One region of the Sinomonas atrocyanea genome, then DNA from elsewhere that is predicted to be linked to it. Evidence: riboswitches for the same ligand, from Rfam matches in the RefSeq annotation. Region 1 holds a riboswitch; each other region holds the start of a gene.
What was found. Region 1 has a riboswitch for S-adenosylmethionine ahead of sfnG (dimethylsulfone monooxygenase SfnG). Riboswitches for the same ligand answer to the same signal wherever they lie in the genome.
Positions count from the first base shown of each region.

Region 2: another riboswitch for S-adenosylmethionine. It lies ahead of SA2016_RS20045 (MFS transporter); the one in region 1 lies ahead of sfnG (dimethylsulfone monooxygenase SfnG).
Region 3: another riboswitch for S-adenosylmethionine. It lies ahead of SA2016_RS16865 (DUF1737 domain-containing protein); the one in region 1 lies ahead of sfnG (dimethylsulfone monooxygenase SfnG).

Region 1 is NZ_CP014518.1:501,402-505,673, reverse strand. It holds gene SA2016_RS02435 (ArsR/SmtB family transcription factor) at 1-178, shown strand, start outside; gene SA2016_RS02430 (acyl-CoA dehydrogenase family protein) at 331-1,557, opposite strand; SAM riboswitch class I at 1,686-1,794, shown strand; gene sfnG (dimethylsulfone monooxygenase SfnG) at 1,851-3,074, shown strand; gene SA2016_RS02420 (O-acetylhomoserine aminocarboxypropyltransferase/cysteine synthase family protein) at 3,074-4,272, shown strand, end outside.
Region 2 is NZ_CP014518.1:4,366,554-4,370,825, forward strand. It holds gene SA2016_RS20040 (LLM class flavin-dependent oxidoreductase) at 1-116, opposite strand, end outside; gene SA2016_RS20045 (MFS transporter) at 184-1,527, opposite strand; SAM riboswitch class IV at 1,566-1,682, opposite strand; gene SA2016_RS20050 (response regulator) at 1,907-2,623, opposite strand; gene SA2016_RS20055 (sensor histidine kinase) at 2,620-3,855, opposite strand; gene SA2016_RS20060 (hypothetical protein) at 3,863-4,272, opposite strand, start outside.
Region 3 is NZ_CP014518.1:3,667,133-3,671,404, reverse strand. It holds partial or broken gene SA2016_RS16875 (O-succinylhomoserine sulfhydrylase) at 1-1,116, opposite strand, end outside; gene SA2016_RS16870 (rhodanese-like domain-containing protein) at 1,125-1,538, opposite strand; gene SA2016_RS16865 (DUF1737 domain-containing protein) at 1,535-1,855, opposite strand; SAM riboswitch class IV at 1,865-1,974, opposite strand; gene SA2016_RS16860 (amino acid permease) at 2,092-3,606, opposite strand; gene SA2016_RS16855 (glutaminase) at 3,669-4,272, opposite strand, start outside.

The DNA of each region.
Region 1 (4,272 bases):
GCTGGACGTGCCGATGACGACGACGCAGCTCGCCTGCGCGCTCGACCTCGCCGCCGGGACGGTCAACGCGCACCTCAAGGTGCTCGCGGAGTCGGGGCTCACCGAGCCGGTGCGCGCCGGGCGCGAGGTGTTCTACCAGCGCGGGCGGGTGGGCGAGGAGCTCCTGGCCCGGGCGTGAGCCCTCGAAACGGCGTAGGTGACTCTTCAAGCTGGCGTAGGTGACTCCTCGAAACGGCGTAGGTGACTCCTCAACGAGGGATACGCGCCGTTGAGGAGTCAGGTCCGCACCGTCGAGGGGTCATCTACGCGCCGTTGAGGAGTCAGCTGCGCCTAGCGGGCCGACCCCGCCGGAGCCGTTGCCTCGCCGATGCTGTGCAGGGCCACGGGCGAGGTCCCGTTGACGAACCAGTCCCCCAGCCCGCGCGCCTTGAACGCCGCCGGGTTGTGCGTCGCGACGGTCCGGGCATTGCGCCAGTGCCGGTCGAGCGCCTTGCCCCGGGACACGGCGGAGGCGCCGGCCGTGTCGAAGAGCTGCTGCGCGGCGTCGATCACGAGCGGCGGCACGGCCACCTGGGCGAGGTCGACGGCGACAGCTCCCCGCACGTAGCGGTCCTCGGCCGGGGCGTCGGGGCCGAGGGCGAGGGCGGCGTCGAGCTCGCGGGCCGCGGCGAGCACGGAGGACTCCGCGGCGAACGACTTGGCCGCGAGCTGCCCCACCAGGTTCAGGATGAGCGGGTCCTCGCGGAACAGCTGCCCGGACCCGGTCGAGAAGGTCCGCGTCCGCTTCGCCACGAGCGCCGAGGCGTCGCGCACCACGGCCTTCCCGATCCCGGCGAGGACCGTCAGGAGCATGAGCTGGAGGAAGGCCGGCTCATGCGTGGTGGACTCGGTGCGGGGCACGGCGTCCTCATCCGGGATCGGGACATCGCGGAACACGGCCGTCCCGGTGCCGGTCATCTGCTGGCCGAAGCCGTCCCAGTCGTCGCGAATCTCGACGCCGGGATGCCCGGTCGGCGCGATCGCGTACAGCCGCGCGGCCGATTCCTCCGGGGACGCCATGACGGCCACGTAGTCGGCGAAGATCGTGCCGGTCGTGTAGTACTTCTCGCCGGTGAGGAGCCACCCGTTGGCCGCGGGGGCGAGGCGCGTCTGGACGGTACCGAGGGCGTTGCCGGACTTCTCGGTCGCGGCGTTGCCGAAGAGGGCGCCGTCCGCGACCCGGCCGAACCACCGGGCCCGGAAGGCCTCGTCCTGCAGCGAGATGGTCTCCACGAACGCGAAGTGGGAGCGCAGCAGGTGTCCCACCGAGGAGTCCGCCGCGGAGAGGTCGATGAGCAGCCGGACGAGCGTCTCGATGGAGGCGCCGAAGCCGCCGTACTCGGCTGGCACCCGCACGCGGCCGAACCCGGCGTCCTTGAGCCAGCCGACCTGCTCGAACGGCAGGGCCCTGGCCAGCTCCCGGTCGAGCGCGCCGCCCTCGATCCGCGCGAAGACCGGGGCGAAGCGCTCGGCGAGCTCCGCGTACGAGGCGGAACCGCCCGCCGTCGTGCGTCCCATCAGTGCATTCCCCTCTCCGGCGGGCCGACCGGCGGGCACGCCACCGAACAGTATTCGGCGCGGCACCGGCTCCCGCGAGTGTGACGAAATAATTTGCATCGTTACGCGGTCTTTCGACAGAATCGGACTGACCATCCCGAGCGGCTGAGAGATCTGGATCTGTGACGCCGCAGCAACCCTGGCCCCGGCGGGACCGCCGTCCGGAGCCAAAGGTGCTACTGCCAGAAGCGATGGTGAGTGCTATGGAGCCTCGGCCCGAGCCCCACGTCGCGCCCGCACGTAAGGAGCGCACTATGTCCTTGTCTGGGATCGACCTCGAGACCCCGCTGAAGTTCGCCTACTGGGTGCCCAACGTCTCGGGTGGCCTCGTCGTCTCGACCATCGAGCAGCGGACCAACTGGGAGTTCGAGTACAACAGGAAGCTCGCCCGCATCGCGGAGGACTCGGGCTTCGAGTACGCCCTGACGCAGACCCGCTACGCCGCGAGCTACGGCGCGGACAAGCAGCACGAGGCCACCTCGTTCAGTCTCGCGCTGCTCATGGCCACCGAGCGGCTCAAGGTCATCTCGGCCGTGCACCCGGGCATGTGGCACCCGGGGGTGCTCGCAAAGTTCATCATCACCGCGGACCACCTCTCCGGCGGACGCGCGGCCGTGAACGTGGTCTCGGGCTGGCTCAAGGACGAGTTCGTGAACTTCGGCCTGGAGTGGCTCGAGCACGATGAGCGCTACGTCCGCACCGAGGAGTTCATCAACGCCCTCCGAGGCCTGTGGACGCAGAAGGAGTACTCGCAGTCGGGCAAGTACTACACGATCTCCGACTTCACGCTGAACCCGGCGCCGCTGGACGTCCCGGGCCGCCCGCACCCGGAGATCTTCTTCGGCGGCAACTCGACGGCCGCGCAGGCCGCTGCAGGCCGCACCGCGGACTGGTACTTCTCCAACGGCCGCGACATCGAGGGCTTCAAGGAGAACATCGCCGGGGTCCTGGCCGCCGCCCAGGACGGCCGCACCGCCCCCGCCGCGCCGCGCTTCGGCCTCAACGGCTTTGTGATCGCCCGCGACACGGAGAAGGAGGCCCAGGACACGCTCCGCGAGATCATCGCCAAGGCCCACCGGCCCGCCGTCGAGGGCTTCGCCGCCGCCGTCAAGGAGGCCGGCCAGTCCACCAAGGACGGCAAGGGCATGTGGGAGGACTCCACGTTCGAGGACCTCGTCCAGTACAACGACGGCTTCCGCACCAAGCTCATCGGCACCCCCGAGCAGATCGCCGAGCGGATCGTCGAGTACAAGAAGATCGGCGTGAACCTGTTCCTCACCGGCTACCTGCACTTCCAGGAGGAGCTCGAGGCGTTCGGCCGCGACGTCCTCCCGATCGTGCGCGAGCTCGAGGCGGACCTCGCCCGCAAGAACGGCACCGAGCTGCGCACTGACCTGCTGCCGGTCACGAGGCACGACGGCGCCGCCCGCCACCGCGCGGACCTCACCGGGGCGGACCTCGCCGGGGCGAACGCCTGATGGCGGAGCGCCAGTTCGGCTTCCGCACCCGCGCCCTGCACGCCGGCGGCACGCCCGACGCCGAGCACGGCGCCCGGGCGGTCCCGATCTACCAGTCGACCTCGTTCGTGTTCAAGGACTCGGACGACGCCGCCAACCTGTTCGCGCTGCAGAAGTACGGCAACATCTACTCCCGCATCGGCAACCCGACCGTCGCCGCCTTCGAGGAGCGCATCGCCTCGCTCGAGGGCGGCATCGGAGCGGTCGCGACGTCCTCCGGCATGGCCGCGGAGTTCATCACGTTCGCCGCGCTCACCCAGGCCGGGGACCACATCGTCGCCTCCTCCAAGCTCTACGGCGGCACGATCACCCAGCTCGACGTGACGCTGCGCCGGTTCGGGGTCGAGACCACGTTCGTGGACTCGACCGATCCGGCCGCGTTCAAGGCGGCCCTGCGCGAGAACACCAAGGCCGTGTACACCGAGGTGGTGGCCAACCCCTCCGGCGACATCGCCGACCTGGCCGGCCTCGCCGCCGTCGCCCATGAGCACGGAGTCCCGCTCGTGGTCGACTCGACGCTGACCCCGCCGTACATCTTGCGGCCCATCGAGCACGGCGCGGACATCGTGATCCACTCGGCCACGAAGTTCCTCGGCGGCCACGGGACCACGCTCGGCGGCGTGGTCGTGGAGTCCGGCACCTTCGACTGGGGCAACGGCAGATTCCCGACCATGACGGAGCCGGTGCCCAGCTACGGCAACGTCTCATGGTGGGGCAACTTCGGCGAGTACGGATTCCTCACCAAGCTGCGCTCCGAGCAGCTGCGCGACATCGGGCCGTCCCTGTCCGCGCAGTCCGCGTTCCAGCTCCTCCAGGGCGTCGAGACGCTCCCGCAGCGCATGGACAACCACCTCGCGAACGCCCAGCGCGTCGCCGAGTGGCTCGAGGCCGATCCGCGCGTCACCTACGTGAACTACGCGGGCCTGCCCTCGCACCCGCAGCACGCGTACGCGAAGGAGCTCCTGCCCCTCGGCGTGGGCTCGGTGTTCAGCTTCGGCGTCAGGGGTGGCCGCGAGGCCGGTGCCCGGTTTATCGAGGCGCTCCAGCTCGCCTCGCACCTGGCGAACATCGGGGACGCGCGCACGCTCGTGCTGCACCCCGGCTCGACGACGCACCAGCAGCTCTCCGCGGAGCAGCTCGTCGCGGCCGGCGTGCCGGC
Region 2 (4,272 bases), 550 kb from region 1:
CAGTAGCCCAGCTCCGCGAAGCGGTGGGCCTGCGAGTCGGGGTGTCGCCACAGGCCCGGCGACTGGTGCACCGGCACGAGCATCTCGAACGCGTTCAGCAGCAGGGGCTTGGTCACGGGGTTCCTTCCGGATTCGGGTTCCGTGGGCGGGGACTTGGGGGGGCGGACGACGGCGGGCGGCGCCTCAGGCGCCCGCTCCGCCCTCCGCGGTGGCCGGCTGGGCGGCGCGGAGGCCGACCGGGTCCTTGGCGGCGAGGGCCGCCGCCGTGGTGAGGACGCCGAGCACGGCGAACCAGCCGCACACGAGCCACGGCGCCCCGCCCCCGGCCTGGAGCAGGGCCGCGGCGACGAGCGGGGTGACCGCCGCGGAGAGCACGGTGCCGACCTGGTAGCCGAACGAGACTCCCGAATAGCGCAGCTCGGTGGGGAACTGCTCGGCGAACCACGCGGCCTGGGGGCCGTAGATCGCGTCATGGAGGATGTTCATCCCGACGAGGAGCACGAGCGGGAGGAAGGCCAGGCTGCCATGGTCGAGGAACCAGAAGAACGGCCAGATGAGCACCACGACGCCCACGGACGCCCCGACGGCGATGCGCCGGCGTCCGATCCGGTCGGAGAGCCAACCCCAGAACGGGCCCGAGAGCAGCCCGATGGCGGAGACGATGAGGATCGCGGCCAGGCCCGAGGTGGTGTCGTGGCGGCGGTCCTTGAGGTACCCGAGGATGTACACGGTCATGAGCGTGTAGATGGCGGGCTGGACGAGCCGCATACCGATGGTCACGAGGATTCCGCGCGGGTGCTCGCGCAGCACGCGCGCCACGGGCCGGGCCACGGTGCGCGCGGCATCCTTGACCGCCGTGAACTCCTCTGCGTCGGTCACGCCCAGGCGGATCCACAGGCCGATCAGGACGAGGACGCCGGAGAGGAGGAACGGCAGCCGCCACCCGAACGACTGGAACTGCTCAGGGGTGAGGAACCCCTGCGTGAGCGCGTACGCGCCGGTGGCCAGGAGCATGCCGGCCGCCGAGCCCACCTGCGTGAACGAGCCGAAGAGTCCGCGCCGGCCGGCCGGGGCGTGCTCGACGGAGAGCAGCGCGGAGCCGCCCCACTCGGCGCCGGCGGAGAGGCCCTGGATGAGCCGGAGTCCCACGAGTCCCACCACGGCGAGGATGCCGATGGAGGCATAGTTCGGCAGGACGCCGATGAGGGTGGAGGCGATGCCCATGGTCAGCAGGGAGGCCACGAGCAGGGCCTTGCGGCCGATCCGGTCCCCGAGGTGGCCGGAGATGACGCCGCCGAGGGGCCGCGCGATGAACCCGACCGCGTAGGTGGCGAACGAGGCCAGGACGCCCACGAGCGGGCTCGCGTCGGGGAAGAACTGCTTGTTGAACACGAGGGCCGAGGCCGTGCCGTAGAGGTAGAAGTCGTACCACTCGATGGTGGTGCCGACGAACGCCGAGGCGAGGATGCGGCGCTTGGCGCGCAGGGCGGTGCCGAGTCCCGGCTCGGTTCTCAGGAGGGTGGCCATACAGGTCCTCTTCGGGTCGCGGCGCGAGGCTCGCTCAGGCGCCATACTTACGGCGCCGGGGGCCCGCGCGCCGTCGAATCCTCACCTGGGGCACCCCACTACAGCCGGAGGGTTGCCGTCCGGCAAGCCAGGGCTTGATGCCGGAACTCTTGATTCTTCGCCCAGTCTGCCGGTGGGCGCCCCGCCTGACGAAACGCACCCGTCACGGAGGTTCACACTCGCCCCACCCCGCCTTCTGAAGGTCACCTCCTGAAGGTCACCTCCTGAAGGTCAGCTCCTGAAGGTCAGCTCCTGCGGGAGCGACCCGCTGGACCTGACTTCCAGGACGTGACTTCCAGAAGGTGACCTTCAGGAGGTGACTTCCAGACGGAGGGGGGACTCAGTAGTCGGGGTTGCTCGGGATGATGAGCCCCGTCTCGTACCCGTACACGACCGCCTGCACCCGGTCGCGCAGGTGCAGCTTGGTCAGGATCCGGCGCACGTGGCTCTTCACGGTGGCCTCGGAGAGGAAGAACCGGTGCGCGATCTCCGCGTTGCTCAGGCCCTCGCAGATGGCCCGCAGGACCTCGAGTTCGCGCGGCGTCAGCTCCTTGAGCAGGGGGTCCGGGGCGGCGCCGCCGTTGCTCCGGGCGGGCGCGCCGCCGCTGCGGACGTAGGTCTCGAGGAGCCGCTGGGTCACGCGGGGGCTCACGACGGCGTCCCCGCTGGCCACGAGCCGCACGGCCTGGACGAGTTCGGCGGGCGCCACGTCCTTGAGCAGGAACGCCGAGGCGCCGGCCTGGAGGCCGGAGAACGCGTACTCGTCGAGATCGAAGGTGGTCAGGATGATGACGCGGGCAGGGCTGTGGGCGGCGGCGATGCGCCGTGTGGCCTCGATGCCGTCCATGACCGGCATCCGCACGTCCATGAGCACCACGTCGGGGCGCAGCGACTCGGTGAGCTTCACGGCCTCGGCGCCGTTGCCGGCCTCGCCGACCACCTCGATCCCGTCCTCGGACTCGAGGACGAGCCGGAAGCCCATCCGCAGCAGCGGCTGGTCGTCGACGAGCAGGAGCCTCAAGGGCCCCTCGCCGTGGTGGTGCTCCGTCTCGCTCATGCGTCCCCCTCCGCCCAGTGCTGCTCGTCCACCAGCAGCTCGGTCTCCACGACCCATCCTCCCCCGGCCCGCGGGCCCGCGCGGAGGGTGCCGCCGTAGAGGGCGGCCCGCTCCCGCATCCCGGCGATGCCGGCTCCCGTCCCGAGGCGAGGCCGCGCGCCGTCGGCCGCCGCGCCGTCGTTCTCGATCCGGACCCGCACGGTGCTGCCCTCGCGTGCCACCTCGACCTCGACGCGGGAGACCCCGCGCCCGTAGCGGAGCGCGTTGGTCAGGGACTCCTGGACGATCCGGTAGACGGCGAGCTGGAAGGCGGGGTCCGCGGGCGGGGCGGCCCCGGTGAGTGTGAGGACGGCGGGGAGCCCCGCGGTCCGGAACCCGGCCACGAGCGACTGCAAGCTCTCGGTGCCGGGGGCGGGTGCGAGGCTTGCCTCCGATGCCGGCTCGCGGAGCACCCCGAGGACGCGGCGCATGTCCGCCAGGGCGGTGCGCCCGGTACGGGACAGCTCGCCGAGGACCTCCTGGGCCCTGTCCGGGTCCTTCGCGGCGATCTTCGCGGCGCCGTCGCTGAGGGCGACCATGACCGTGAGCGAGTGCGCGACGACGTCGTGCATCTCCCGGGCGATCCGGTTGCGCTCCTGGACGGAGGCCAGCTCGGCCCTGCGCATGGCCCAGGCCCGGATCTCGGCCTGGTGCTCGCGGGTGCCGCGGACCCAGGCTCCGAGCCCGGCGGCGAGGACGTCCATGAGCAACACGGAGACCGCGGCGACCAGGCCCACGTAGCGGGCGTTCTCCGGGACGGCGGGGCCGCGGGGGGTGTAGACGAACGCGTAGTAGACGGAGGCGGGGACCGAGGCGAGCACGGATGCGCCGAAGGCGACGAGCGCCGGGGCTGAGACGGCCACGGCGTAGAGCGCGAAGAAGACCGCCGCGCTCATGACCGAGCTGTTCGGGGACTGGTAGAGCAGGGCGGCGTCGATCGCCACGGTCACCACCAGCACGGCCCACGGGGACCGGCGCCGCCCCAGCAGGGCCGCCTGCTGGACGGCCAGCAGGGCCAACCGCCACCAATTGCCGTGCAGGGCGTACTCGGCGAAGAGCGGCCCCGCGAGGAACGCGGCCGCGGCGACGACGATCCAGTCCATCGCCACGGGACGGTCGGCCAGGTACGCGCGGACGCGGCCCCGCCGTGGCGGGACCGCGAGGGCGAGCGCCTGCGCGCCGGGAGCGTGCACGGTCCTCCTACACGTCCCGCTGCTTGAGCGTGGTGAAGGCGGCGAAGAGGAGCACCACCACATAGGCGGCGATGACCAGCGTGCCCTGCCAGGGCTCGAGGAGGGAGGAGTCCAGGGGCTGGCTGGACCCTGCCTCGAGCATGGACTGGAACGCGTTGGTGGGGAGGTACTTGCGTGCCTCCTTGAAGAAGTCGTTCGGAATGAGCTGGAAGATGATCGGGAGCACGAACAGCACGGCCACCAGCGTGACGATCGCCCCGGCGGAGTTGCGCAGGAGTGCGCCGAGCGAGAGCCCCATGAGGGCCACCGCGGACACGTAGGCCGCGCTGAGGAGCATGATCCGCTGGACGTCCCAGCTCGCCATGTCGAGGCTCAGGCTGTAGTTGCCGAGGATCGGCTGGGCCACGAGGCCGCCGA
Region 3 (4,272 bases), 1.2 Mb from region 1:
GCCCGATCGCCGCGCGCCCCTCGGGGCCCATGGCCCGGTGGGTCGTCGTGGCGGGGTGGGTGATGAGGGACTTCGAGTCGCCGAGGTTGTTGGAGATGTCGATGACCTGAAGCCCGTTGAGCAGGCGGAAGGCCGCCTCCTTGCCCTGGCCCTCGGGGCATCCAGCTCGAAGGTGATGACGGTTCCGCCGGCGCTCATCTGCTTCTTCGCGAGCTCGTACTGCGGGTGCGAGGCGAGATGCGGGTACTTGACCCAGCGGACCTCGGGCCGCGCCTCGAGCCATTCGGCGATCGCGAGGGCACTCGCCGAGGAGTGCCGCACGCGCAGCCCCATCGTCTCCAGGCCCTTGGAGAGCACCCAGGCGTTGAAGGCCGAGAGCGCCGGGCCCGTGTGGCGCATGAGGTTCTTCACCGGCCCGTCGATGAACTCCTTCGTGCCGAGCACGGCGCCGCCGAGCACGCGGCCCTGGCCGTCGATGTGCTTGGTGCCGGAGTACACGATGACGTCGGCACCGAAGTCCAGGCTGCGCTGGAGCAGGGGGGTGGCGAAGACGTTGTCGACGACGACCTTCGCGCCCGCGGCATGCGCAAGGTCCGCGACGGCCTGGATGTCCACGAGCTCCTGCATCGGGTTCGATGGGGACTCGAAGAACACGGCGGTGGTGGGCCGGGAGAGCGCCTCGCGCCACTGGTCCAGGTCGGGGCCGTCCACGAACACCGTCTCAACGCCCCAGCGGGGCAGGATCTCGTTGAGGATCACGAAGCACGAGCCGAACAGGCTGCGCGCCGCGACGACCCGGTCCCCGGCTCCCAGCAGGGCCGCCAGCGCGGTGAACACCGCGGACATGCCGGATGCGGTCGCGAAGCAGGCCTCGGTCCCCTCGAGCAGCCGGAGCCGCTCCTGGAAGGTGGCGACGGAGGGGTTGCCGTAGCGCGAGTAGACGAAGCGCTCTTCCTCGCCGGTGAACGCCCGCTCGGCGGCCTCGGCGGAGGAGTAGACGAATCCGGAGGTGAGGAAGAGCGCCTCGGACGTCTCCTGGAAGTCGGTGCGCAGGAGTCCGCCCCGCACCGCCTGCGTGTCCTCGCTCCAGCTGGCGGCGTTGATGTCAAAGCTCACGTAAGTCTTCAGTCCTGTCCAAGATTGGTCGGCAGTCCGCGGTTCTTCCACCCGTTGACCGTCCGCTGGCCGTCCGGCCCGGGCACGCCCTCGAAGCCCTCGAGGACGCTGTACGCGGTGAAGCCGAGGTTTGTGGCCACGGCGGCCGCGGCCGCGGAGCGGTGGCCGGAGCGGCAGAGGAACAGCAGGGGGGTCGTCCTGTCGTCGGGCCCCTGGAGTTCGAGCTCCATCACGAAGTCCGGATTGGGGATGCCGCCCTCGAACACCCAGGGGATGAAGAGCGGATCGTTCTCGGTGCCCTTGGTATCGGGAATGCCCACGTGCGCCCACTCCTCCTCGGTGCGCACGTCCACGAGCACGGCCTCGCCGCTCGCGAGCTTGGACCAGGCCTCCTCCGGGGTGAGGTCGCCCGCGTAGCTCACGCGTGGCCCTCGCCCTCGTACTCGAGGGAGTCGACGGCGGAGGCCACCGCGGCGTCCGCCCTGGCCACCGTGTGGGGGAGGACCACGGCCTGGGCCACGATGACGTCGGTGCCGTTGAAGGTGGCGGCCGGGCTGCCGTGGAGCACGTACCCGTCGGCGAGGGCCTGCGAGATGCGGGCGCAGAATTCGCGGGTGTCCGGGCCGGTCAGGAGCCGGTAGGCCAGCTTCTCCTCGGCGGGGCTGCCCGGGGCCGCCGGGTCGTTGAGCGGGGTGGTCGCGGCTGCCGCCGCGGTCTGCTCGGTTGCTGTGTCGGGCATGACGGGGCTCCTTCGGGCTTGCGTATCGAAGACGAATGCCGAGTACTCACCTGAGGCACCCCGCCGCTTGGAGGGTTGCCGGCCAGCTAAGTCAGGGCTTGGCACTGGCGCTCATTACTCTTCGATTGAACGTAGCACGGGGCACTGGGGCCGACCATGGGGCTGCGGTAACGATTGGCAATATGCGGATGGGGCGCGGCCCGGCCGGACCCCCGGCGGCCGGGCCGCGGGGTGGGTCAGTCGTGTCGGGTGCGGTTGGCGACGACGGGGGCTGCGCCGGTGTAGCCGTCGCGGGCGGCGGCGATCTCGTGGATGCGTTCGCGGGAGGCGTACCAGCCGATGACCATGAGGATGCAGGCGACGGCGGTGGCCAGGAGGGTCCAGGGGGAGTCGATGAGGACCATGATGAAGACGGCGACGAGGAAGGCCAGGGTGATGTAGCCGGTGTAGGGGGCGCCGGGCATGCGGAAGGCGGGGCGGGTGGTCCAGCCCTTCTTGGCCCAGCGGTGCAGCTGGATCTGGCAGATGACGATGGTGGCCCAGGTGGAGATGATGCCGACGGAGGCGACGTTGAGGACGATCTCGAAGGCGTCGGCGGGGACGAGGTAGTTCAGCGGCACGCCCAGGAGGGAGACGACGGCGGTGATGGCGATGCCGCCGTAGGGGACGCCGGCCTTGTTCATGCGCAGGGCGAACGTGGGGGCGGAGCCGGCGGCGGCCATGGAGCGCAGGATGCGTCCGGTGGAGTAGAGGCCGGCGTTGAGGGAGGACAGGGCGGCGGTGAGGACGACGAGGTTCATGATCACGTCCACGCCGCCGACGCCGATGGAGCCGAAGAAGGTCACGAAGGGGCTGACGCCCTTCTGGTAGGCGGTGTAGGGCAGCAGGAGGGAGAGGAGGATGACGGAGCCGACGTAGAAGACGGCGATGCGGGCCACGACGGAGTTGATGGCGCGGGGCATGATCTTCTCGGGGTTCTCGGTCTCGCCGGCGGCGGTGCCGACGAGCTCGACGGAGGCGTAGGCGAAGACGACGCCCTGCATGAGCATGATCATGGGGGCCAGGCCCATGGGGAAGAGGCCGCCGTGGTCGGAGATGAGGGTCAGGCCGGTGGTGGCGCCGGTGGGGGTGCCGAAGAGGACGAAGTAGATGCCCAGGGCGAGGAAGGCCAGCAGGGCGGCGACCTTGATCAGGGCGAACCAGAATTCCATCTCGCCGAAGACCTTCACGGAGACCAGGTTCAGGGCCAGGACGAGCACGAGGGCGATCAGGGCCCAGGCCCACTGGGGCACGGCGGCGATCCAGGGGACGTACTTGCCGAAGAAGTGCATGTAGAGGGCGGCGGCGGTGGTGTCCACGATGGTGGTCATGGCCCAGTTGATCCAGTAGAACCAGCCGGAGATGTAGGCGGCCTTCTCGCCGAAGAACTCCCGGGCGTAGGAGACGAAGGAGCCGGAGGAGGGCCGGTGGAGGACGAGCTCGCCGAGGGCGCGGAGGATGAGGAAGACGAACGCGCCGCAGATCGCGTAGGCGAACACGAGCGAGGGCCCGGCCGCGGCCAGGCGCCCGCCGGCGCCCAGGAACAGGCCGGTGCCGATCGCGCCGCCGATCGCGATCATCTGGATCTGCCGGGCCTTCAGGCCCTTGTGGTAGCCGGCGTCCTCGGCATGGATCACATGGTCGGCCGCATGGGCATGACCGTGGTCCTCACGATGATCGGCGACTTCCGTGGTGGGCTCGGTTTCGGGCATGGCGGATCCTTTCGCAGGGGGCGGAGAGGGAAGGGTGAGGGGGAGGGGGAGAGCGCTCGGGCTCAGAAGATGGACCAGCCGGTGCGCTCTGCCAGTTCCGCGAGCGCTGAGGCGCCCGCGAGGGAGTTGCCGTGGGCATCGAGGCGCGGACTCCACACGCAGATGGAGCAGATGCCGGGCACGACGGTGAGGATGCCGCCGCCCACGCCGCTCTTGCTCGGCAGCCCGACGCGGTAGGCGAACTCGCCGGCCGCGTCGTACATCCCGCACGTGAGCATGACGGCGCCGATCCGCTTGGCGGCCGAGGCGGAGACCACCCGCCCGGAGGGGCCCACCCCGTTGTTCGCCAGGAAGAGGCCCGCGCGGGCGACGTCGGCGCAGGACATCTCGATCGAGCACTGGCGGACATAGTGGCGGACGACCTCCGCGGGGGGATTGCGCAGATTGCCGAGGTCGGCGAGGAAGTGGGCGAGGGCGAAGTTGCGCTCGCTCCTGGCCAGCTCGGATTCGAAGGCCTCCACGTTGACGGCGCTGCGCCCGGTGGGGGAGGAGAGCAGTCCGAGCACCTCCTCGCTGGCGTTGCCGAAGGCATCGAGGAGGTGGTCGGTCACCACGAGCGCGCCCGCGTTGATGAACGGGTTGCGCGGGATGCCCCGCTCGGCCTCG